DNA from 4 places in the Nocardia sp. NPDC059229 genome. Region 2 is predicted to be linked to each of the others. Evidence: riboswitches for the same ligand, from Rfam matches in the RefSeq annotation. Region 2 holds a riboswitch; each other region holds the start of a gene.
What was found. A riboswitch is a leader RNA that binds a small molecule or an ion and turns the genes downstream of it on or off. The one in region 2 is predicted to bind magnesium.
Positions count from the first base shown of each region.

Region 1 (5,767 bases), on a different contig from region 2:
TCGGTGCGGCCTCGGGCGCGCTCACCGCCGCGCTGACCGAGCTGGAGCCGCACCGTGACCGCCGCCGCGCGGCCCTGGTGTCGGCGGCGGCCTCGGCGGGCGGCATGGGCCTGGGCCCGGTACTGGGAGCTGTTCTGGCGCAATATCTTCCGGCTCCGTACGTGACGCCGTTCGTGATGGAGCTGGCGCTGCTGGTCCCGGCCGCGGTGGCGGTGGCGGCGCTGCCCGAGACCGCGGCGGTCACCCCGTGGCGGCCACGGCGGCCGAGTATCCCGGCCGGGATGGGTGCGGTCTTCGCGGCCGCGGGCACGGGCGCGTTCCTGGGTTTCGCGGTGGTCGGCGTCTTCCTCACGCTGATCCCGACCTATGCCGCGACCCTGTCGGGCAGTGCGAATCTGGTGGTCGGTGGCGCGGCGGCCGCGCTGCTGCCCGCGGCGTGGGCGGTGGCGCAGCTGGTGGGTTACGGCAAACCCGAACGGGCCCTGGACTTCACGGGATTCCCGCTGCTGGCGGTGGGTCTGGTACTGCTGGCGGTCGCGGGCGCGGTCTCCTCGCTGCCGTTGCTGTTGTTCGCAACGGTGCTGGCCGGGGCCGGTCACGGCCTGGCGTTCCTGTCGGGATTGACCGCGATCAATGCGGCCGCGCCGGCCGATCGGCACGCCGATGTGCTGTCGACCTATTTCGTGATGGCCTATTGCGGCAGCGGCGGCCCGGTCATCGGTGTCGGCCTGCTGGCGGGCGCGACCGGTTTGCTGGCTGCGGTGCAGATCTTCGCGGCGGTGGTGGCGGTGCTGTGTGTGGTGCGGCTGGTGGCGCGGGTCGCGGTCGAGGCGCGACGCTAGCGGGAGCGCGAATGCGACGGCGCTCACGTCGGGTTGCCGATCGCGGCGGGCGGGTGTTTACTTTTGGTCGCAAGGTGCCGTCGTTAGCTGAGGCTCCTTCACGGATACAGGCCGGCGATCCCGAACGTCGAGAGACGCCCCGGATCAGGACAGGTTTCCCCGAGCTAAGGGGATGCCCCGACCGGCTCCCGCCACCCGTGGCGGGTTTACGCCGTGGAGTGCTGAAGGTCTTACGAGGGGTGGTACCCGTACCGGCGATGTCGCGCCGGTCCCACTCCCCTGGCATGCGTACGTGTGGCGTCGAGGAGGTGGTGGTCGTGCCCGATGGACCGGATCGAGTTCCGTTAGCCAATCGTTCACTCGGCGTCACTCCTGCACTCTCCTGGCCGCTACCCGTACCCCGGTAGCGTCCGAGTCCGGAGTGCGCCGTCCTCCGCTGGGAGATCGAGATGACCATGTGGGAAATGCTGCTGCGGCTCGGCACGGGTGTCGGGTTGGGCGCGGTGATCGGGTTCGAGCGTCAGTTCCGGGCCCGGATGGCCGGACTGCGCACGAATTCGCTGGTCGCCGCCGGGGCGACCTTGTTCGTGCTGCTGTCCGCGCACGGCTTCAACGGCGCCTCGGCGGATCCGACTCGTGTTGCGGCGCAGATCGTTTCGGGTATCGGCTTCCTGGGCGCGGGTGTGATCCTGCGCGACGGGTTCAATATCCGCGGCCTGAACACCGCCGCGACGCTGTGGTGTGCGGCGGCGGTGGGTGCGCTCGCGGGTGCGGGCATGTATTCGACCGCGGTGGCGGGCACGGTGGCGGTGGTGGTGGTCAATACCGCGCTGCGCACGGTGGCGCGCACGGTGGATCGCCCCGGTGTCGACGAGGTCGAGGCGCAGGAGGCGTTGTACGGCTTCCACGCCGACACCGACGACGCGCACGAGGCGCATGTGCGGGCGCTGCTGGTGCAGTCGCTGACGCGCACCGATTTCCGGCTGGTGTCGATCTCGAGCCACGACACCTCCCCGGGCCGGGTGCAGGTGCGGGCGGAGTTGACCGGTGACCGCCGCGACGACCGGCAGATGGAGGCCGCGGTGAGCCGGTTGAGCCTGGAGCCGTCGGTGACCAGTGTCGGGTGGCGCACGGTGCCGCTGCGGGCGGAGGCCGAGGAGTGAACGCCGCGCTGCGGTCGTATCCGTCGCGCGGGGTGCTGGATCGGCCGCGGTCGCGGTGGGCGGATGCGGCGGTGTTCGCCGCGGTGACGGGTCTGGGCGCCTACATCGCCGACGCCACCCGCGACGGCGACTGGCCGCGCATCCTGGTCGGCGTGCTGGCCATGAGCGCGTTCGTCGTCGGGATCAATCGCCTGTTCTGGCGGCGGCTGTACGCGCTGGCGCAGCGCCGCTACTCCCTGTGACGTGGAGGATGTCATGACCGATACCGTTGCCACCGGCCAGGTTCTGATGGATCTGACCGATATCGACATGTCCTTCACCGGGGCGTCCGGGGAGCGGCTCAACGTGCTCGATCAGGTGAATCTGCAGTTGTGCCAGGGCGAGATCGTCGCGTTGCTGGGCCGGGCGGGGTCCGGGAAATCGACGCTGCTGCGGTTGATCGCGGGGCTGCTGGCCCCGACCGGCGGGCAGGTCCGGTACCGAGAGCAGCCGTTGCGGGGCGCGAATCCGGGTGCGGCGCTGGTGTTCCAGTCCTTCGCGCTGATGCCGTGGCTGACGGTGCAGGACAATGTGGAGCTGGGGCTGGCGGCGCGCGGGGTGGCTCCGGCGCAGCGGCGGCAGCGGGCGCTGGACGCGATCGACCGGATCGGCCTGGACGGGTTCGAGACCGCCTATCCCAAGGAGCTGTCGGGTGGTATGCGGCAGCGGGTCGGGTTCGCGCGAGCGCTGGTGCTGGAGCCGGATCTGCTGCTGATGGACGAGCCGTTCTCGGCGCTGGATGTGCTGACCGCGGAGAATCTGCGCACCGAACTGGTGAATCTGTGGTCCACCGAGGACTTTCCGACCAAGTGTGTGTGCATCGTGACCCACAACATCGAGGAGGCGGTGCAGCTGGCGGATCGAGTGGTGGTGCTGGGGTCGAATCCGGGGCGGATCATCGCCGAGATCACGGTGGAGCAGCCGCGCCCGCGCAGCCGCCGCACGCCGGGGTTCGAGACGCTGGTCGATCAGATCTACGGTCTGCTCACCGGCCGTGACACCGAAGTCGCTGCGGCCCCGGCGGATACGTTGACGCCGTTCGCGGTGCCGCTGCCGGATGCCTCGGTCGGCGGGATCGCGGGTCTGCTGGAGCTGGTGTACGGCAGCGACGGCCGCGCCGACCTGCCGGTGGTGGCCGACGAGCTGAATTTCGAGCTCGACGACCTGATGCCGCTGGTCGACGCGGCGGCGCTGCTGGGTCTGCTGCTGGTGGAGTCCGGTGACGTGATGCTGACCAATGTCGGGGCGAACTTCACCAATGCCGACATCCAGTCCAGCAAGGCGATTTTCGCCGCGCAGGCCCGCCGGCGGGCCCCGCTGGTGCGCACCATCTGCTCGGCGCTGGTGGGCAGCAGCGATCAGACGGTGCGCGCCGATTTCATTCTCGACCTGCTGCGGCGCGGCTTCTCCGACGACGACGCCCGCCGCCAGTTGGAGCTGGCCATCGACTGGGGCCGCTACGCCGAGTTGTACGACTACGACACCGATTCCGGCCGCATCACCGCCGATCCCGCCGCCGATCTGCGCGCGTCCCGAGTCACACCATCGCCGACGGGATCACCGTGGTCAGGCCACCGTCGACGAGCAGGTCCTGACCGGTGATGTAGGAGGCGTCCGCGGAGGCCAGGAACGCGACGGCGGCGGCCACCTCGTCGCTGTCGCCGACCCGCCCGAGCGCCACCCGCGCCCCCGCGGTGGCCTGCGCGTCGGCGGAGGCCTCGGCGCGGTAGGCGGGGGTGTCGATGTAGCCGGGGCTGACCGAGTTCACCCGAATCCCGCGGGGCGCCAACTCCGCCGCCAGCGTCCGCGTCAGATTCTGCACCGCCGCCTTCGTCGCCGAATACAGTGCGGCGCCGGGCGCGCCCCGATACGGGGCGAAGGAGGCGTTGAGGACGATCGCACCCCCGTCGATCAGCAGCGGCAGCATGTGCTGCACGGTGAAGAACGCGGCCTTGAAGTTGATCCCCACCACCCGATCGAATTCGTCGCCGGTGACCGCCGAAACAGGTTGGAACGCACCGATTCCCGCATTCACGAACACCACATCCAGCCGCCCGAACCGCTCGGACACCACCCGCGCCAGCGCCGCGAGATCCTCGGGCTCGGTGGCGTCCCCGGCCACCCCGACCGCCCGCTCCCCCAGCTCGGCCACCGCGGTGTCCAGCCGGTCCTTGTCACGCCCGGTCACGACCACCCACGCCCCCTCCGCGACGAGCCGCCGCGCGGCGGCCAGCCCCATCCCGCTGCTACCGCCGGTGATGAGCGCGACCTTGTCCTGGAACCGGAACCCGTTGTGTGTCATGGCTTCAGCCTGCCGGGCCGCGCAATGGGTAAACAGTGCGCAGTTATCGTGGGTGTGCCACCACCACCTTGCCGAGCACGGCTCCCGCCGGCGCGGCGACAGCGCCGCCGGTGGTGACCGTTCTCAGTCCCTCAGCTCACAGATGACGACCGGGATCTCGCGGGTGGTCCGCTCCTGGTAGTTCGCGTAGCCCTTGTATGCCGGGGTCGCGGCCCTGTCGGCCGCTCGATCGAAGAACACCTACTTTTCCGCCAGATACAAACGGATCACCTCCCGCCGCGGTCCGATGTAGCCGAGTGCTTCGAGCTGACTTCATCCGCCACGCGCCCGCCAAGACGAAGTCCCGTGCGATCGGTCTGGTCACCTCTGGTGGTCACCATATTTTCGTGTCAGTTGGATATATGACCTGATCAGGGCTGTATTAGCAGCCCTCCGTTGCGCTCAGCATCGGATGCTGGAAGGTCGCATCCGATGCGAGGGGCAGCAGGCGGGTTGTCCGGATACCTTCGTTCGCGAGACACCCTCGGCGGCAATGCGTTTCCGCAGGTCGAACCTGTAACGTATGCCGTGTACGCGGCAACGTCAGCTCTTCGGGAGTTGGTGATACATCGGGGGATTCGCTCGAGGACATGCCGAACGACCAGGACCAATGCGATATCCGTTGTTCTTTCGGCGAGTTCTACCGCGACCCCGACTCACCCGCACCAGTCGTGTGCTGCTGGTGAGTCGGTGGGACCTCGGTTTTCGAGGTCCTCGAGACCGACGACGACCAGGTGATTGTCGCGTGCAGCCCAGCAAGGCGCGCAAGGACGGCGGCGACTGACCGCCGCGGCCCGCGCGGCGGTCGTCTCAGGCCGGACGTGCTTGCACGGGAGCGTGTTCGGTGCCGCCGCACCAGATGGCGCGGATGGCGCGGGTGGCGGCGATGTCGGCGAGGGGGTCGGCGTCGAGCAGCACCAGATCCGCACGCAGGCCCGGGGCGATGGCGCCGCGGTCGCTCAGGCCGAAGTGCCGCGCCGGGGCGGCGGTGGCGGCGTACAGGGCCGCCGCGGGTGAGAGTCCGGCGCGCACGAGCAGTTCCAGTTCGTGGTGCAGGCTCGCCCCGTGGGGCGGGTGGAAGGGGATGCCGGGCATCCGGTTGGCGTCGGTGCCGGCCAGGATCGGCACGCCGGCGGCGTGCAGGGCGCCCACCGTGGCCAGGGTGGCGTCGAAATACTTGCTGACGCTGTAGATTTCGGCGGCGCCTTCCATCATGGCGAGGGTGGGGACCACCTGGTGGCCGCCGGCGGCGAGGCGGTCGATATCGGCGGCCGGGACACGCGCGCCGATGGGGACATGAGTGAGGATGTCGACTCCGGCGTCGACGGCCAAGGCGTACGCGCCAGGGGTGATGGTGTGGGCGACCACGACGCGGCCGCACG
Region 1 is NZ_JBHZAK010000002.1:540,524-546,290, forward strand. It holds gene ACFXHE_RS08830 (MFS transporter) at 1-842, shown strand, start outside; M-box (ykoK) riboswitch at 915-1,090, shown strand; gene ACFXHE_RS08835 (MgtC/SapB family protein) at 1,292-2,005, shown strand; gene ACFXHE_RS08840 (hypothetical protein) at 2,002-2,247, shown strand; gene ACFXHE_RS08845 (nitrate/sulfonate/bicarbonate ABC transporter ATP-binding protein) at 2,261-3,646, shown strand; gene ACFXHE_RS08850 (SDR family NAD(P)-dependent oxidoreductase) at 3,582-4,346, opposite strand; gene ACFXHE_RS08855 (amidohydrolase family protein) at 5,196-5,767, opposite strand, start outside.
Region 1: it holds a riboswitch for magnesium, as region 2 does, so the genes downstream of both, ACFXHE_RS08835 (MgtC/SapB family protein) here and ACFXHE_RS13175 (NRAMP family divalent metal transporter) in region 2, are expected to answer to the same signal.

Region 2 (5,767 bases):
CAGCTGTCGGCGCGGGTATTCCCGTAGGGTGCGGGCGTGAACCGCGCGCCCATCGGCACCGTCGACGAACTCATGACCCTGCTGGCCGGCTGCGCCGACGCCTGGGACATGCCCGACCGCAGCGGCGATCCGGTCGACATCCTCGACCACGACCGGCAGTGCGCCGAGCTCCTGCGCCGGGACTTTCCCGGCGACGAGGAACTCCAGGTGGCCGGGCTGGTGCACGACATCGGGCACGTGCTGGTGCCCGGTGACGACGCGGGGCACGGAGTCCACGGCGGCGACGCGGTCCGGGCCCTGCTCGGCGCACGTGTCGCGCGGCTGGTCGAACTGCACGTCGTGGCCAAGCGGTATCTGGCGGCCACGGATTCGATACACGCCGAGGCGCTTTCGCCGTCGAGCCGGCGCACCCTGATCGCGCAGGGCGGTCCCATGACGCCCGCGGAGATCACGGCCTTCGAGCGCGATCCCGATTTCGCCGCGGCCCTCGCGTTGCGGCGCGCCGATGACGCGGGCAAGGTGGTCGGGCTGACCGTCCATCCCCTCGAGACCTGGCGGCCGGTGGTCGAGCGGGTGGCCGCCGCCCGCTGACCGCGGGTCGCCGGACCCGGCCGGGCGGCGTGCATAGACTCGCTCTGTGCCGTTGTCCCCGCGCGTCCCCGATCTGGCCGCCCTCGATCTGCTGCTGTCGGTGATCGAGCTGGGCAGTCTCGGCCGGGCGGCCAAGGCGCACGGCATCAGTCAGCCCTCCGCCAGCTCGCGCATCCGCTATCTCGAGCAGCTGGTGGGCGTGCCGGTGCTGGAGCGGACGACGCTCGGCTCGCGGCCGACGGCGGCGGGCTCGCTCATCGCCGAATGGGCGCGCACTGTCGTGGATGCGGCCGTGCGGCTGGACGCCGGGATCGACAGCCTGCGCGCGCAGCGGGATTCGCGGCTGCGGGTGGCGGCCAGCCAGACCGTCGCGGAGTACCTGTTCCCGAAATGGCTGGTGGGCCTGCGGGCCCGGATGCCGGACACCTCCATCGCCCTGGAATCGGGCAATTCGGCCGAGGTCGCCAAGGCGGTGCTCGAGGGCCGGGCCGGAATCGGGTTCGTGGAGAGCCCGCGCTTGCCGACCGAACTGGAAAGCCATGTGGTGGGCCGGGATCGGCTGGTCGTGGTGGTCGCGCCCGGTCACCCCTGGGCCCGCCGGGCCGAGATCGACGCGGCCGAACTGGCGCGCAGTCCGCTCATCTATCGCGAACCCGGATCGGGCACCCGGAACTCCTTCGAGCGCGCCATGACCGCCGGAATGCCGGGCTGGGAGCCGAATGTCGCGCTGGAGCTGTCCTCGACCACTGCCATCAAGACCGCCGTCGCCGACGGCATCGCGCCGGCCGTGCTGAGTTCCCTGGCGGTGGCCACCGAACTGGCCGAGGGAATCCTGATGTCGCCCACGGTGACCGGTCTGGATCTGGAAAGACAGCTGCGTGCGGTATGGCCGATCGGACAGAAGCCGACCGGTCCGGCGCGTGATTTGTATGCCATTGCGTGCCGCCCACTGTGAATCGCCCGCGGGAGTTTTCAAGGGAGTCCAGGGGAGTTTTCGCGCCATTCCGGGGAGTTTTGTCCGAAGTGTTGACAGAGTGACGCCCATCACCATAGTGTTCCGGCGCAGGCCCACCGAATTTCCGAAGGGCCAACGCTGCCTGCACATTTCTCCCGCCAATACAATGGCTTCGCTGAATTCGCAGCCTGAAGACTCAAGTGCGCCAACGCCTCCCCGTGGGCGTTATCAAAGGGTTATGGTCACGGCATGGTGCGAACCGCCGCCGCTGCCGCAGACCCGGATGAGCCAGACATTCCGGCCACTGCTTCGCGGCCGAAGCTAGAGGTTGTTCCCGAATCGCCTGACCCCGAAGCGCCACAGTCCCACTCCTTCGGCGCACACGTCCTGAGCCCGGCCGATATCGAGCGACTCCCGTCCTCGGCAAGGCACCGCATCGCAGCCTTCATCCACCTGCAGGTGGCAACCCTGGAGGAATGGCCAGAGCCGGTGCTGCCCCCCATTCCCGATCTCGACGATCTCTGACGGTCGTGCACCCCGGGTATTCCCCGAACCGGATTCGTCCAAACCTGTGTGATCCCGTCCGATTTCATCCCGCACACTGCTGAGCTTCATCGAAAACGTGAGCTTCATCGAAAACGGCCGCAGCCCAAGCGCATCGGTGACGATGTGCAGGAACTGCGGCCGCGCCGTGGTTGATCAGCCGCCGATCGACTGGAAGATTTTGACGCCCACCAGGATCACCGCGAGCAGCAGGTAGCCGCGCAGGGCGAACATGCCCACCGTGCGCGCCGTGGAGAACGCCGGTCGCGCCAGGGTGTCGAGCGCGGGGGTGCGCCAGGTGTCGCGGTCCGCCTCCAGAATGGCCTTGCGCTCGGCCTTGGTGAGGCGAGTGGAGTCCAGCTCCTCCACCTGATCCGGATCCAGTCCGCCGAGCTCGGCCGCGGTCCGCTCGGCCCGGCGACGCCGGCCGCGCTGCCAGGCGATGAGCATGCCCGCCCCGCCCAGGACGCCGACCAGCGCGCCGGCGCCGAAGCCGATTTCGAGGGTCGTGGTGGTCAGGTCCGGGAAGAAGGTGGCCGCGGTCAGCGCGAGCGACAGCAGCACCAGCGACCAGACGATGACCCCGGCGACAATGTTCTGCCTGACCGTGTTCACCCACGGGCCGAGCACGGCCTTGTCATTGCAGAGCAGGACCAGGAACACCGTCGCCGACGGCAGCAGCACCCCGGCCAGCGCCTGCACCCCCTGGGTCAGCAGGCCCAGAACGTGATCGGGGCTGAACGACACCGCGGCGGCGACGCCGAGCAGTGCCGCGTATCCGATATAGAAGGCCGGCGCCTCGGAGACCTTCCAGTGCAGCGAGTGCCGCCGGCCCAGGGTGTCGCCGAGGGCGTAGGTGGTGGCCAGGCCGACGGCGTTGGCGCCGATGAGCGAGGCGTCCAGCAGCAGGATTGCGAAGAGCGCGCCGGCGGTGGTGCCCACGTGGTCGTGCAGCGCGTGGGCGACGGCCCCGGCATCGGTGAAGCTGCCGGCCGCGGCCGTGCCCGCGAGGCCGAAAGTGGTCGCCGCCATGATGGCGACCGCGCCGACCATGACCACGACGATGCCGACCCACAGGTCGATGCGCTCGTAGCGGATCCAGCGGGGAGTGATGCGCTTGTCGACGATATTGGACTGCTGGAAGAACAGCTGCCACGGCGCGACCGTGGTGCCCACGATGGACACGATGAGCAGTAGCAGCGTCGAGTTCAGCCCGCCCGGGAATGACGGCAGGAATCCGTGCGCGACCTGAGATGCCTTGGGGTGCACCAGGAATGCCAGCGGGAACATGACGATGTTCAGCGCGATCAGCCCGAACAGGAACCGCTCCCAGCGCCGGAACGAACCGCCGGCCACCATGGCGAACAGCGCGACCGCGGCCAGCGGCACGGCGATGCCCTTGGGCAGCCCGAAGTAGTTGAGCGCCATGGAGACACCGATGAACTCGGTGACGATGGTGAGCGCGTTCACGATGAACAGATCGCCGACGCTGAACGCGCCCCAGAACTTGCCGAAGCGGTCGAAGATCAAGCGCGCGTGGCCGACTCCGGCGACCGCGCCGAGACGGACCACCATCTCCTGGTTCACGTAGAGCACCGGGATCAGCAGCACCAGGGTCCAGACCAGCGCCATGCCGTAGTTCTGTCCGGCCTGCGCGTAGGTGGCCACGCCACCGGCATCGTTGTCGCCGACCATGACGATCAGGCCGGGCCCGATGATGGCCAGCAGCATGCGGAAGCGCTGGCGGCGGGAACGGCCTTCGAGGGTGTCGTGCCGGCCGATGGAGCCGAGCGCGCCGACGATGTCGCCGACGTGCGCGCTGTCCATGACGGCGCCGGTGGGGTGGACGTCGGCGGCGGGCCGGCCGGCTGCGGCGGGCACGGCGACGGTGGAGGTGCGGCGGCTGGAGCCGTTCGCGAAGAAGGCCATGGCCTGTCCCTCGCTTTCGATCATCAGATGTGCGGGCGTGCGGAATACGCCCGGCCGCCGAGCGAGTTCGGGCACGGATCGGCCGGCCCGGGGCACGCGCGGGCTACTGACCGGCGGTGGAACGCCGGGCACGCCTGTGCGGGAAACGGGTCAGCCGGTGACCGGAATGCGGCAAGCCGGGGACGTCAGAAGAGTGAAATCCGTACTCGGATACGGACTATCGCCGGAACTCATTGTTCGTCCCTCACCTCCTTGCCGCCGGGACGTACGTGGACGTCACTACATCGGGTGTCGCATCGCGCGCGGCAAGAGGGATCTGGGCCCCGCACGACGGCGTGGACCCTGCACCCCTCTCGTCAGAGCTTCGGCACTGCACGACGTATCCGGGGGCTCGCGGCCCGGGAAGCCACTTCGGATCACCCCTTAATCCGGGGTGATCTGTCCTAACCCTGGGCGTCTCTCGACGTCGTCGGATCAGTGGCCTGTGTTCGTACAGGAGCCTCGCCTAGCGAGGTGCTGACTGGGCAATGGTGAGCCCGGTCGTTCCGCTTGTCAAATCCGGGCCGGTCGGTTCCTCGTAATCCATTGTGCCCCAACCCGGTTCGGGCACGGCCACTCCGTGGCAATCATTCATGGTCACCCGGTCCGTTATCGCATCCGGCGGTGGCGACGATCAACCGGTCAACCTGCCGAACCGGGGAGTCGACATGCAATTTCCGATCCGTGCCCTGACCGGGGCCGCCGCCCTGATCGCCGTGTCCACGCTGGGCCCGGCGATCGCCCAGGCGGCACCGCCCGACTTCGTGCGGTTCCGCACGCCGTCGGGAAATATCGGCTGCATCGTCTCCGCGACCACCGCGGCCTGCGAGATCTCCGAGCACGACTACGCCACCCCGCCCCGGCCGGAGAACTGCCACCTCCAGTACGGCGACCGCCTGGTCCTGGAGAGCACCGGCGTCGTCGACTTCCACTGCCACGGCGACCGTCTGGTCGAATCCACCGCGGCGGTCCTCGACTACGGCACGAACATCACCGTCGGCGGCCTCACCTGCCTGAGCACGACCGACTACGTCGAATGCGCCGGGGCGGGCCACAGCTTCCGCCTCTCCCGGCAGGCCTACACCATCCACTGACGGGCACTACGGCTTTCGATAGTGCGTGAGCAGGGCCAATTCGCGTCGGCGGCGTGCACGCTGCGCAGGATGCGCAGTTCGCCGGTATCGGGATCGACCGCCACCTGGAACAGCTGCGCATTGAAGGCGACCGAGCGGGGCGTGCCGCCCCAATGTCCGTCCGCGGCAAGGGATTCCCCGGACTCGGCCGACAACGTGTGCAGCGCCTGCAGGGAGATGCGGCGATTGCCGCAGCGCACCGAGTCCGCGCCGAGCTCGCAGTCCTCGGCGGCAACGCCGAGATGTGTTGCGGCGGTGGCACACAAGGTGGCGGCGAGCTTGCGCGCCGCGTACAGCACCGCCTTGCCTGCCACCACGGTGCCGGTGGACCCGAACGCGCCCGTGTCGTGGCGGACCACATCGGTATCGGACTGGCGGATGGCGACGCGGTCGGGGACGGTGGCCAACTCCTGTGCCGCGATCTGCCGGTGCACGGTCGTGGTGCCGTTGCCGAATTCCGCGGTGCCCACGGCCAGGTCGTAGCAACCATTGGGCAGCAATGTGATCCGGGCGTCGGCGTAGTGTCCGCCGGGTGGTCCGGTGGCGATCATGGACAGGGCGGCGCCGCTGCCGGTCA
Region 2 is NZ_JBHZAK010000004.1:404,619-410,385, reverse strand. It holds gene ACFXHE_RS13190 (inositol oxygenase family protein) at 37-591, shown strand; gene ACFXHE_RS13185 (LysR family transcriptional regulator) at 638-1,546, shown strand; gene ACFXHE_RS13180 (hypothetical protein) at 1,796-2,071, shown strand; gene ACFXHE_RS13175 (NRAMP family divalent metal transporter) at 2,246-4,018, opposite strand; M-box (ykoK) riboswitch at 4,360-4,538, opposite strand; gene ACFXHE_RS13170 (DUF6636 domain-containing protein) at 4,726-5,151, shown strand; gene ACFXHE_RS13165 (xanthine dehydrogenase family protein molybdopterin-binding subunit) at 5,136-5,767, opposite strand, start outside.

Region 3 (5,767 bases), on a different contig from region 2:
GGAATTGGACGCGGCCGGCGAGAGCCGGCGACTGGCGGACGCCCACGCCGGCCATTTCCTCGCTCTCGTGCGGGACGCGGCACCGCGGCTGCTCGATGCGCGGCAGCAGCAGGCGACGCGCCTGCTCACCATCGAACACGCCAACTGCCTGGCCGCCTTGGAATGGGCGGTGCGCACCGGGGACGGCGAGTGTGCGGTCGGTCTGTACGGCGGCCTGATCTGGCATTGGCTGCTGTGCGGGCTCCGTGGCGAGGCCCTGGCCTGGCAACCGCGGGTGCTGGCGCTGTTCGGTGCGGGTCCGCCGCCGGGCCGAGCCGCGGATTTTCTCGCCGTCCGCTACGCCCACCAGCTGCCCGCGTACCACGAGCCGTTGTGGTGGGGCCAAATACCCGATCGCTCAGGCGAATTCGATGAACTGGTGCGGACCGCCATGGGCGAGTCGCGGCCGCCGCATCCGATCTTCGTGCTGCTGCTGGCACTTCGCGACCGGCACCGTGGTGCCGGCGAGCTGTTGAACCAGTGCCTCACCGCCGACGACACCTGGTTGCGCGGCAATGCGCTGGTGCTGCGCGCACTGGACGAAATCGGCGGTGACACAGAGTCGTTCGAGCGCTGCGTAGCCGACCTCGAGGCGGCCATCAGCATGCTGGAGAGTCTGGGCGAGCCGCGCGGGGTGAGCCGGGCGCTGCTGCACCTGGCCCACCACAGGATCGAATCCGCGGGGCTCGCCGCGGGTGCTCCCCTCATCGCCCGGGCCGCCGAACTGCTGACCCCGGGCCTGGGGGCCGAGGAGGTCGTGGGTGTGCTGCGCCGCGCCGCACAGTTGCATCTGCGGGAGAACGACGTGGACGGTGGCGCCGCCTACCTCGCGTCCGCCCGGAGGTGGGTGGATGCCCAGGTGCCCGAGGGAACGGCGCAGTGGCTGCGCGTCGCCGAGGCCGATCTGGCGCTGCGGCAAGGCGAACCGGGCACGGCGATCGAGCTGTACGGTCGATTGTTCGGCGACGACGGTCCGCTGCGCGGTGCCGACCGCAGTCCGGCCGCAGCATTGGCCACCGACGAAATCCTGGGGCGCACACACTATGCGATCGCACTGGTCGGAACGGGCCGAATCGGCATTGCGACAAGGCAACTCGAGATCGCCCGCGACCTCGCCGCCACCGCCGCACCACGACTGCTCCCCGTCGTCGCCGTCGGCTGTGCGCTGGCCGCCCTCGCCATCGGCGCACCCGAGCCGGCCGCGCGCCTGCTGGGAGCCATCGACCAAGTGACCGGCCGCATCACGAACGGCAATCCCGGTCCCGACGTACGCCAGGCGTACGCCCTCGCCCGGAAAGCCCTGGGACAGCAACGATTCCTGTCCGCCCTGAACGAAGGCCGGCGCACCCCCTGCGACCAGGTCAGCGTCCTATTCGAGCAGGCCCTGTACCAGCGCGCTGTCAGCTGACACCAGCGTCGCATCAGCGCCGCCCGGAAGTGTTGCGAGCATGGCGAACACCACCTCCTCATCCGACACGAGCAGGTGGAAGTAATGGCAGCCCCCATCGCTTCCACCCACGAATCCGCCGGCGCCGGAACCCCGATCCGCAATTGGCTCGCCGTCGCGGCGGTATCCACCGCCACCTTCGCGATGGTCACCGTAGAGGCCATGCCGGTCGGCCTGCTCACCCCCATCGGTCACACCTTCGACGTCTCTCCCGGTGCGGTCGCACTGACGATCACATTGCCCGGACTCATGGCCGCGGCGGCCGCGACCACCCTGCCCGTCGCGATCGGAAGATCGGACCGGCGTACGGTCCTGCTCGGGCTGATCGGGCTCATGCTGGCCGCGACAGCGGTCTCGGCGCTGGCACCGGACTTCGCGATCCTGCTCGCCGCACGTGCCGTCGCCGGCATCGCCATCGGCGGCTTCTGGGCGCTGGCCGCCTCGTGCGCGGTCAGACTGGTTCACGCGCACCACATTCCACGAGCGATATCGCTCGCGTTCGGCGGTGCGACAGCGGCCAACGTGCTGGGCGTGCCGGCCGCGACGCTGATCGGCAATCTGAGCGGCTGGCGCGTCGCCTTCGCCGCACTGGCCGGATTCGGCGCGGTGGTCGCCCTCGCGCTGCGGCTGCTGCTGCCGCCCCTGCCCGCCACCGAGGTGGTCCGCCCCCGCGCCCTGGCGCGGCAGTTGCGCACACCGGCCGTCCGCGCCGGCGTCATCGCCACCTTCCTTCTGGTGGGTGGGCATTGGGCGGCATTCACCTTCGTCCGGCCCATGCTGCAGGACATCTCCGGTCTGGGCGCCGGGGCAATCGGGCCAGCGCAGCTGGCCTTCGGCTTGGCGGGCGTGGCCGGAACGTTCGCGGGCGGCGCCGCCGCCGGCCGCGACCCGCGGCGCGCCCTGGTCGCCGCTGCCGCCCTGCTGGCGATGACACTCGCACTCTTCCCGCTCATCGCGACCACACCGGTCAGCGGCATCGCAGCACTGCTGGTGTGGGGCACGGCATTCGGTGCGATTCCGGTCGGCGTGCAGACCTGGATCCTGCAGGCCGCCCCCGACCATCCCGAGGCCGCGACCGCCCTCAATACCGCCATGTACAACCTGGCCGTCGCCCTCGGTGCGCTCACCGGCGGCGTGATCGTCAGCTTCACATCGGTGACCGGCGTCCTCGTCACGGGCGCGCTGCTCGGCGTGACCGCCATCGCCGCGGTCATGATCGGCGGGCGGCAGCTGACGCGGCGTGCCGGTGCCCTGTCAGCGACGTCGGCCACAGTCGAAGAATGAGAATGGTGATCGTCGGAGCCACCGGACCGCCGAATCCGGCGCGGTTTTGACTTTTAACGAGTCTTTAACTAGGTTCCCTGTTGCACCTCGATAGGCGAGGCTCCTGCACGAACACAGGCCACTGATCTGACGACGTCGAGAGACGCCCAAGGTTAGGACAGATTTCTCCGGATCAAGGGGTAATCCAAAGTGGCTTTCCGATTCGGAACACTGCGATTCGGAACACGTCGTGCAGTGCCAAAACTCTGACGAGAGGGGTGTGCGTCCGCCCCGAGAGTTCCGGGCGACCTCCCCCGTGCGTTGACGAATCGCGTTCTACCAGTGAGGAGGTCGGGTAGCACGATGGCACCCGATGATGACCCGGGATCTCCGGGTCGGCCCCTCCGCCTCGGTCCGGGCCGCTAGCCAGCACACCAACACCGCGTCGATATTTCGACGCACGTAATTCTCCGATATCACGATGCCGCCCGCGCGGCACCGGACTATTCGCATGCACATTTTACGAATGAATTCGGAGATTCGCATATATATCCGACCCGTCGGCACCACCGTGCCCGACGGTATTCGACGCTGCCCGGAAACCGATGCGGGCAGCGGTATCCCGAGGGGAAACATCCCGATGAGAATTCGCCTGCTCGCATTCGCCACCGCGGCGATGACCACCGCCGGACTGGTCGCCCCTGCCGCCGCTTCGGCCGCGGCACCCGGACCGGACGTCCGGCTCGCCGACGCTGTGACAGCTCAGGCCGTGTCCGGCGACGCCCGGATCGTGGACCGATCGGTGGTGCTGCGCACCGACCTCGGCACGCTCCGAACCACCACCGACCAGCTGCAGATCCTCGACCCGCAGGGCGTGGTGGTGGGGGCGATCCCGCTGACCATCACGAAGCAGGACACGACGTACCCGATCGACGCCCGCATCGACGGCGACAGCGCCACCCTCACCCCGCGCCCGGATCGGGCACGACCGGTCAGCACCGAGGAACGACGCATCGCCGCGGAGCTGCACGCCGCCGCGCAGACGCAAGCCGAAGACCCTGCGGCACAGCAGATTGCCGATCCCGACAGCTTCGAGGATCGGATGAATACCGTCTTCCAGAATGTCAACAACGAGCTCACCGTGGCCCTGGCGGTGGGCACGCTGCTGGGTGCCGTCATCGGAGCGCCGCTGGGCTGCGTCCTGCTGGGCGCGGGTCAGGGTCTCGCGGTCGGCGCATTGACGTTGGGCACGTTGGCGATTCCCGGCGCCGTCACCGGCTGTCTCGAGGGCGCGGTGGCCGGGGCCGGAATAGGCGTCGTGGTTTTCAACCTGCTCATCGGCGCACCGGCGGTGCTGGCCTCGGCCGTGCACGCCTACAACGTCATGACCGCACCGCCCGCGGTCGCCGCCGAATCGACCAACTGAGTTGCGACGAAGCCGCTCGGAGCGAGGTGAACAGCAATGACTCTCGAATTGGCAATTCCGGACCGCCCCAAGACGACTCCCGAGGTGCCGCGGGCACGCGGCCGGCTCCGAGCGGTGGACTACCTGATCATCGGCGCGGGCGTGCTGCTGATCCTGCTGGTGCTGAGGCTGTTTCGGGACATGTCGGTGCCCTGGACGCCGGATACCGGAACCGAGGCCGTATCAACCGATCCCGCGAACCTGCCTTATTACGCGGCCCGCACCACGCTGCGCATGTTCATCGGCCTGGCGGCGTCCATCCTCTTCACGCTGATCGTCGGCCAGTGGGCGGCGCGCTCGCGACGGGCCGAGAAGGTGCTCATCCCGGCGCTCGACGTGCTGCAGTCGGTGCCGGTGCTGGCCCTGGTCTCGATCACGGTCACCGCGTTCGTGGGCCTGTTCCACGGCTCGTACCTGGGCGCGGAGGCGGCGTGCATCTTCGCCATCTTCACCGCGCAGGCCTGGAACATGACCTTCGCCTACTACCAGGCGTTGCGCAATATGCCCCGGGAGCTGGATGATGCGGCCCGCATGATGCGGCTCACCCGCTGGCAGCGGCTGTGGCAGCTGGAGGTGCCGACGGCCATGGTGCCGATGATCTGGAACGGCATGATGAGCTTCGGCGGCGCGTGGTTCATGCTCGCGGCCTCGGAGGTCATCACGGTATCCGGCCGGGACGAGGCGCTGCCCGGCATGGGTAGCTTCATCGCGGCGGCCACCTCCGAGGCCGAGGTCGGCAATCTCATAGTGGGTGCGCTGGTCATGGTGCTCACCATCGTCTTGGTGAACGTGGTGTTCTGGCGGCCGCTCACGGCGTGGTCGGAGCGATTCCGGGTGGAGCACACCGAAAGTGCGCAGGCCCCACGGAGTCTGGTGCTCGACCTGCTGCGGCACAGCACGGTGCCGGGCCGGCTGGCTCGGGTGCTACGGCCGGTCGGTGAGCGGGTCGATCGCCTCATGCGGGTCTTCGGGCGCAGCACCCGTTCCGCCTACGACGAGCGCGCGGGCAGCCGCATCGGCGATGTGCTCTTCTTCGGACTGCTCTTCGCCGCGCTCGCCTGGGGCACCTGGGCACTCGCCTCCTACTTCGACAGAACCGTGGGCCTGGCCGAATTCGGGCCGACCTCGCTGATGGGGCTGGCCAGCCTCGGCCGCGTGATAGTGCTGCTGGTGGTCTCCACCATCGTGTGGGTGCCGGTCGGCGTGTGGATCGGGATGAATCCGCGCATCTGCCGGTTCGCTCAGCCGGTGGTGCAGGTGCTGGCCAGTTTCCCGGCCCAGTTCTTGTTCATCTTCGTCATCGCGGCGCTCACCTACACCGGCATCTCACTGAATATCGGCGGCATCGCGCTGATGGCACTGGGTGCGCAGTGGTACGTGCTGTTCAACGTGATCGCGGCGGCCGGGCAGATCCCGACGGACCTGCGCGAGGCCATGGACGATCTCGGCGTGCACGGGTGGCAGCGCTGGAAGTCGTTGATACTGCCCGCGATCGCACCCGGCTACGTGGTCGGCGCGATCACCGCGTTCGGCGGCGCGTGGAACGCCACGCT
Region 3 is NZ_JBHZAK010000006.1:226,094-231,860, forward strand. It holds gene ACFXHE_RS16515 (BTAD domain-containing putative transcriptional regulator) at 1-1,447, shown strand, start outside; gene ACFXHE_RS16520 (MFS transporter) at 1,532-2,770, shown strand; M-box (ykoK) riboswitch at 2,850-3,034, shown strand; gene ACFXHE_RS16525 (hypothetical protein) at 3,390-4,175, shown strand; gene ACFXHE_RS16530 (ABC transporter permease) at 4,212-5,767, shown strand, end outside.
Region 3: it holds a riboswitch for magnesium, as region 2 does, so the genes downstream of both, ACFXHE_RS16525 (hypothetical protein) here and ACFXHE_RS13175 (NRAMP family divalent metal transporter) in region 2, are expected to answer to the same signal.

Region 4 (5,767 bases), on a different contig from region 2:
CCGCCCGCCTGGGCAAGGGTCGTCGATATCGGGTGACGGCGCGGACTGCCACGGCCGGGATGGTTGACGGCGGTACGGGTGTGGCGCATGGTGGGCCGATGGGCGATGACGTGCGGGCCGGGCTGAAGTTCTCCAGTCTCGACAGTCCCTTGTTCGACGGGGCCGAGGCCACCAAGGGCGATTTGATCGACTATCTGGAGGCGATCGGGGAGCGGATGGTGCCGTCGTTGCGGGAGCGGCCGCTGTCGGTGGTGCGGGTGCGGCCGGGGCAGGAGCCGTTCATGCAGAAGAATCTGCCCAAGTACACACCGGAGTGGGTGCGGCGGGTGACGCTGTGGGCGGGCAGTTCGAAACGGGAGGTGTCCTACGCGCTGTGCGATGACGTGCGGACGTTGCTGTGGTTCGGGAATCAGCGCGCGGTGGAGTACCACGTGACACTGCTGTACGCGGAGGGTCTCGCCGACTATTCCGGCAGCCCAACGCATCTCGTGCTGGATATCGACCCGGCGCCGGATCAGCCCTTCGCTCAGGTGGTCGGGGCCGCGCAGCTCATTCGGGAAGCGCTGGCGGCGGACGGGCTGGCGGGCGCGGTGAAAACCAGTGGCTCCAAGGGCGTGCACATCTTCGTCCCGGTCGTGCCGGGCGTCGATCTCGAGGATGCCGCGGCGGCGACCCGGGCGATCGCCGCGCGCGCCGAACGTCTCGATCCGCAGCTCGCCACCACGGCGTTCATTCGAGAAGACCGGGGCGGCAAGGTCTTTCTCGATTCGACCCGCGCCGGCGGCGCGACGGTGGTGTCGGTCTACAGCCCGCGGATCCGCCCGGGCGCGACCGTCTCGTTCCCGGTCGCCTGGGCGGACCTGCCCGACGTCGACCCGCACGACTTCACGATTCGCACGGCGGCCAAGATGCTCGGCGACCGCGATCCCTGGGCCGAGGCCATGCCCGAACCCCAGTCTCTCCCAGCCGATCTCATCGCCGAGGGGCACACCATCCCGGTGGCGCGGGTGCAGGCCATGCACGAGGGCAAGCGCCGCGCCCGCGCCCGCCGGGAGAACTGACTCGGGCCGCCGCGTCCCGGGTCAGCAGGTGCTCGTCGGCGTCGTACTGGATGAATCCGCATGTATTCGAGAAAGGGCACGCGGAAATAGGCGAGCGCCGGGGGTGTCGCCGAATACCGGAAAGAGTTACGAGCGTCGGCGCAGGATTACCCCTTGATCCGGAGAAATCTGTCCTAACCCTGGGCGTCTCTCGGCGCACAATGTGTCCGCGGTGTCGCCGATCGCATGATTCGGGCGGTTCGCCTACGCTGGTCGGCGTGATGAGAGCGGTGGGCGCGGTGGCGGGGATCGCCCTGATCGGGGCGGCGATCGCGGGCTGCGGCGGCTCGTCGAATCAGCAGGCGGCCCCGGCGACGACCACATCCAAGGCGGCGGTGATGCCGGCACCGAACACCATCGGACTGTGCGGCGGGGTGGCCGATGCCGATGTCGGCCAGGCGACCGGGCTCAATGGGCTGCAGCGAGTGGCGGTGAATCCGCTGGGATGCGCGTGGCAGCGGCCCGCGGGCGGTGACTACGCGGTGGTATTCCACTGGTTCCGGGGCAGTCCGCTCGCGGACCGCCGGACCCGGATCACCGACGCGCGCCCGTCCGACGTTCAGGTGGCCGGGCAATCCGGCATCGAATGGCAGGGGCCGCAGTCGTGCGAGGTGGCACTTCCGTTCGGGGACAGCGATTTCATCGATTGGTCCGAGCGGGCCGCGATCACCGAGACCGCCAAGGAGCCCTGCAAGGGACTGGAACAGCTGGCGGCGTCCACTCTGACGAAGGCTGGGCAGGGGTAATGCGTAGGGCTCGAACACGAATCGCCTTGGCGGCCTTACTGATCGCCGCACTCTCGGGGTGCTCGCAGGGCCCGAAGGAATCACCCGTGCGCGCCGCCGACGCCCCGAACCTGCTGGCCGGCTGCGGCCCGCTGGAGGATCAGAAGATCGCGAGCAACCTGCACGTCTCGGGCATCGAGCAGCAGAGCGCCCCCACCATCTGCAACTGGACCGCCACCAGTCCGAACGGCGGTGCGGTCGACATCACCTACGCCTGGCTGGAGAACGACACCTTGAGCCGTGAGGTCCAGATCGCTGACCAATTCGGTTATCAGGTCGAGCGTTTGGTGATCAAGCACTTCGGCGGCATGTACTGGCGTGACCCGAAGGATCCGAGCACCTGCGCCGTGACCACTTCCGACACCGGCACTGTCACCTGGTGGGTCCAGAACCGCGACCACGCGGCGCAACCGGACCCGTGCGCGGGGGCCATGACTCTCATGCAGGCCACCCTCTCGGTAGACGGTGTGTGACCGTCCCGAACCTGCTGCCGGACAAGAAGACAGCGGCGGCGATGGTCGAGACACTCACCGCCGCAACGTGTTTCACCGATGCAATCGGACCCGCCCGCTAGACGGCAGGCGCCGCGTCGGCGGGAGCCGGGGTGGAGTCGGGCGCGGACAGGCGCTGGGCAAGGCCGATGCCGACCGCGATGGCGGCGGGTACGCCGGTCAGCACCAGACCGGCCGCCGCACCCAGCGGAATGCCGATGGCGGCGCCCGTGAGGCAGCCCGCGATGCCGGTCGGCACCGACATGACCGTGACGCCGGCGATGGCGCCGCCCGCGGCGCCAATGGCGCAACCGGCCGCGCCGCCGATGAGGGTGCCGATCAGGGTGCCCACCGAGGTGGCCAGACCGAACTGGTTGACCGCTGCGGAGAACGCGGCATCCTGGTCAGCCTGGCTCGCGACGGTCTTCAGCCCCGGCGCGGGCAGGCCCGGGGCGGGGACGGCGGCCAGGGTGTACGCGGTGATTTTCCTCATTGGCGAACCTCCGAAATTCTGGGTGGATGATTTCGAATGAGGGTGAAAAGGCCAGCACGTATTACACGGCCGCGTAATGGGGATACGCATCGTGCGTGGTGTGGTGAAAGGTCAGAGTCGTGTGGCGTGTTTTCACCCGCAAACGGGTGAGTGGAACCGATCACTCGGATACGGACTATCGCCGGGGGTCATGGGTCGTCCTCACCTCCTTGCGGCCGGAGCGCACGAGGGCGCTGACCAGGGTGCACACGAGGAGTCGCCACGCCAGCAGGCCGGAGGGCGAGCACCCCTCTCGTCAGAGCTTCGGCACTGCACGACGTATCCCCAATGAAAGGCCTTGGGAAGCCACTTCGGGTGACCCCTTAATCCGGGGAAACCTGTCCTAACCCTGGGCGTCTCTCGACGTCGTCGGATCAGTGGCCTGTGTTCGTACAGGAGCCTCGCCTAGCGAGGTGCTGATTGACGCCGCAAAGTCTGGCAGTAGAGGATTGATTCGTCAATTCGGACATGCAATGTTCGCCCGTGGCCGCCGGAATTCCGGGTCGCCGAGTCAGGAGCGCATATGACCGAACCCACAGTATCGTCGAAGCCGGAATCGGTTGCGACGGTGCATCTGTCGCAGTTGCTGAAGGCGCCGGTGATCGCCGCGTCGGGGGAGACCATCGGCCGGGTGGACGACCTCATCGTGCGCCTGCCGGGTGGCGACGCCTATCCGCCGGTGATGGGCGTGGTCGTCGGGATGGGTGGGCGCGATGTGTTCGTCTCCGCCGAACGTATCCGGCTGTTCGAAGCCGATCGCATCGTCCTCTCGGTCAACAAGGTCGACCTGCGGTCCTTCGAGCGGCGTGCGGGTGAGGTGCTGCTGCGCGCGGACATCCTGGGTCACCGGCTGATCGATGTGGAGGCGGTGGAGCTGGTGCGCGCCTACGATGTCGAGCTCGATCGGGTCGGTGTGCCCGACGACTCCGGTTCGGGCTGGGTGCTGGCGCGACTGGACACTCGCCGCCCAGCGCGCCTTTTCGGGCTGATCAAGTCCGGCGGCGGTCACGCCTCCCGGGATTGGAAGGCGTTCGAGCCGCTGATCGGCCACGAGCAGTCGCTGACCCTGCGGCTCAGCAGCCGGTTGCGCGGGCTCAAGCCCGCTGAGATCGCCGACCTGCTGGAGGACGCGGACAAGCACGAGCAGGACGAGATCCTGGATCAAGTGCACGACGACCCTGAACTGGAGGCGGATGTCTTCGAGGAGCTCGACTCCGACAAGTCCAGCCGCCTGCTCAACGACATGTCCGATGCGGAAGTCGCAGCGCTGCTCGGGCGCATGCGCGCCGACGACGCGGCCGACTCCGTCATCGAGCTCAAGCAATCGCGCCGCCGGCGTGTGCTCGATCTGATGCCGCCCGGGCAGCGCGTCAAGGTCGTCACGCTGATGGGGTTCAATCCCGACAGCGCCGGTGGGCTGATGAACGTCGACTTCGTCTCGTGTCCGCTGGACGCTACGGCGGCACAGGCGCTTTCGGTGGTCTCCGCCGCGCACGCAGTGCAGCCGGAGGCCCTGCTGAAGGTGCACGTACTCGACTCCGGCCGGCTGGTGGGCGTGGTCTCGGTGATCGCGCTGCTGCAGGCCGACCCGGCGACGCCGGTCGCCGACCTGATGGACGACGATCCGGTGCGGGTCGCGCCCGACACCGATATCACCGACATCGCCCTGTTGATGGCCGATTACAACCTGTACGCCGTGCCGGTGGTGGACGACGCGGATCGGGTGCTCGGCGTGGTCACCGTCGACGATGTGCTCGAGGATGTCATTCCCGAGGACTGGCGGCGTCGTGAACCCGCGCCCCGGCCGGCCCGGCCGGTCACGACCGGATCCGGCGACGACTCGGACGGCGCGGCACGGCCATGACCAATGCCGAGGAAAACCGTTCCGCGAATCGTCGGTCGGCCGTGCTGGATTCGGCGCACCTGGGCGATATCGAGGGCGCGCTCGGCAAGATCAAGATCGGTGACATCGAGCATTCGCGCACGTTCAAGACCCGGATGCTGACGCTGCTGGCCATTATCGGCCCCGGGCTGATCGTCATGGTCGGTGACAACGACGCCGGTGGTGTCGCCACCTATGCGCAGGCGGGGCAGAACTACGGCTACAGCCTGCTGTGGGTGCTGCTGCTGTTGATCCCGGTACTGATCGTCAACCAGGAGATGGTGGTTCGCCTGGGCGCGGTCACCGGCGTCGGGCATGCGCGGCTCATCAACGAGCGCTTCGGCCGCGGCTGGGGCTGGTTCTCGGTGGGCGATCTCTTCGTTCTGAATTTTCTCACCATCGTGACCGAGTTCATCGGTGTCAGCCTGGCCGCGGAGTATTTCGGCATCTCGAAGTACGTCGTGGTGCCGGTGGCGGCCGCGGCGCTGGTGGCGATCATGGCCACCGGCAGCTTCCGGCGGTGGGAACGGGCGATGTTCGTCTTCATCCTGATCACCCTGCTGCAGATTCCGATGCTGTTGCTGTCGCATCCAGACTGGGGCCGCGCCGCAAAGGATTTCGTGGTGCCCGGTGTCGAGGGCAGCTGGACCTCCGACGCGGTGCTGCTGATCATCGCCATCGTCGGCACCACTGTCGCACCGTGGCAGCTGTTCTTCCAGCAGTCCAATATCGTCGACAAGCGCATCACCCCGCGGTTCATCGGCTACGAGCGGGCCGACACCACCCTGGGCGCGTTCGTCGTGGTGACCGGTGCGGCCGCGCTCATGATGACCGCCGACTACGCCGCGCGCGCCAATGACGCGGTCGGGAAGTTCATCGACGCGGGCGAGATCGCGCACCTGCTGGGCCAGGTCCACCACCTGCTGGGGTCGGTCTTCGCCATCGTGCTGCTGGACGCGTCGATCATCGGCGCGGCG
Region 4 is NZ_JBHZAK010000001.1:559,783-565,549, reverse strand. It holds gene ACFXHE_RS02690 (VWA-like domain-containing protein) at 1-36, shown strand, start outside; gene ACFXHE_RS02685 (DNA polymerase domain-containing protein) at 99-1,061, shown strand; gene ACFXHE_RS02680 (DUF3558 family protein) at 1,322-1,846, shown strand; gene ACFXHE_RS02675 (DUF3558 domain-containing protein) at 1,846-2,358, shown strand; gene ACFXHE_RS02670 (hypothetical protein) at 2,456-2,869, opposite strand; M-box (ykoK) riboswitch at 3,150-3,328, opposite strand; gene ACFXHE_RS02665 (magnesium transporter MgtE N-terminal domain-containing protein) at 3,432-4,772, shown strand; gene ACFXHE_RS02660 (NRAMP family divalent metal transporter) at 4,769-5,767, shown strand, end outside.
Region 4: it holds a riboswitch for magnesium, as region 2 does, so the genes downstream of both, ACFXHE_RS02670 (hypothetical protein) here and ACFXHE_RS13175 (NRAMP family divalent metal transporter) in region 2, are expected to answer to the same signal.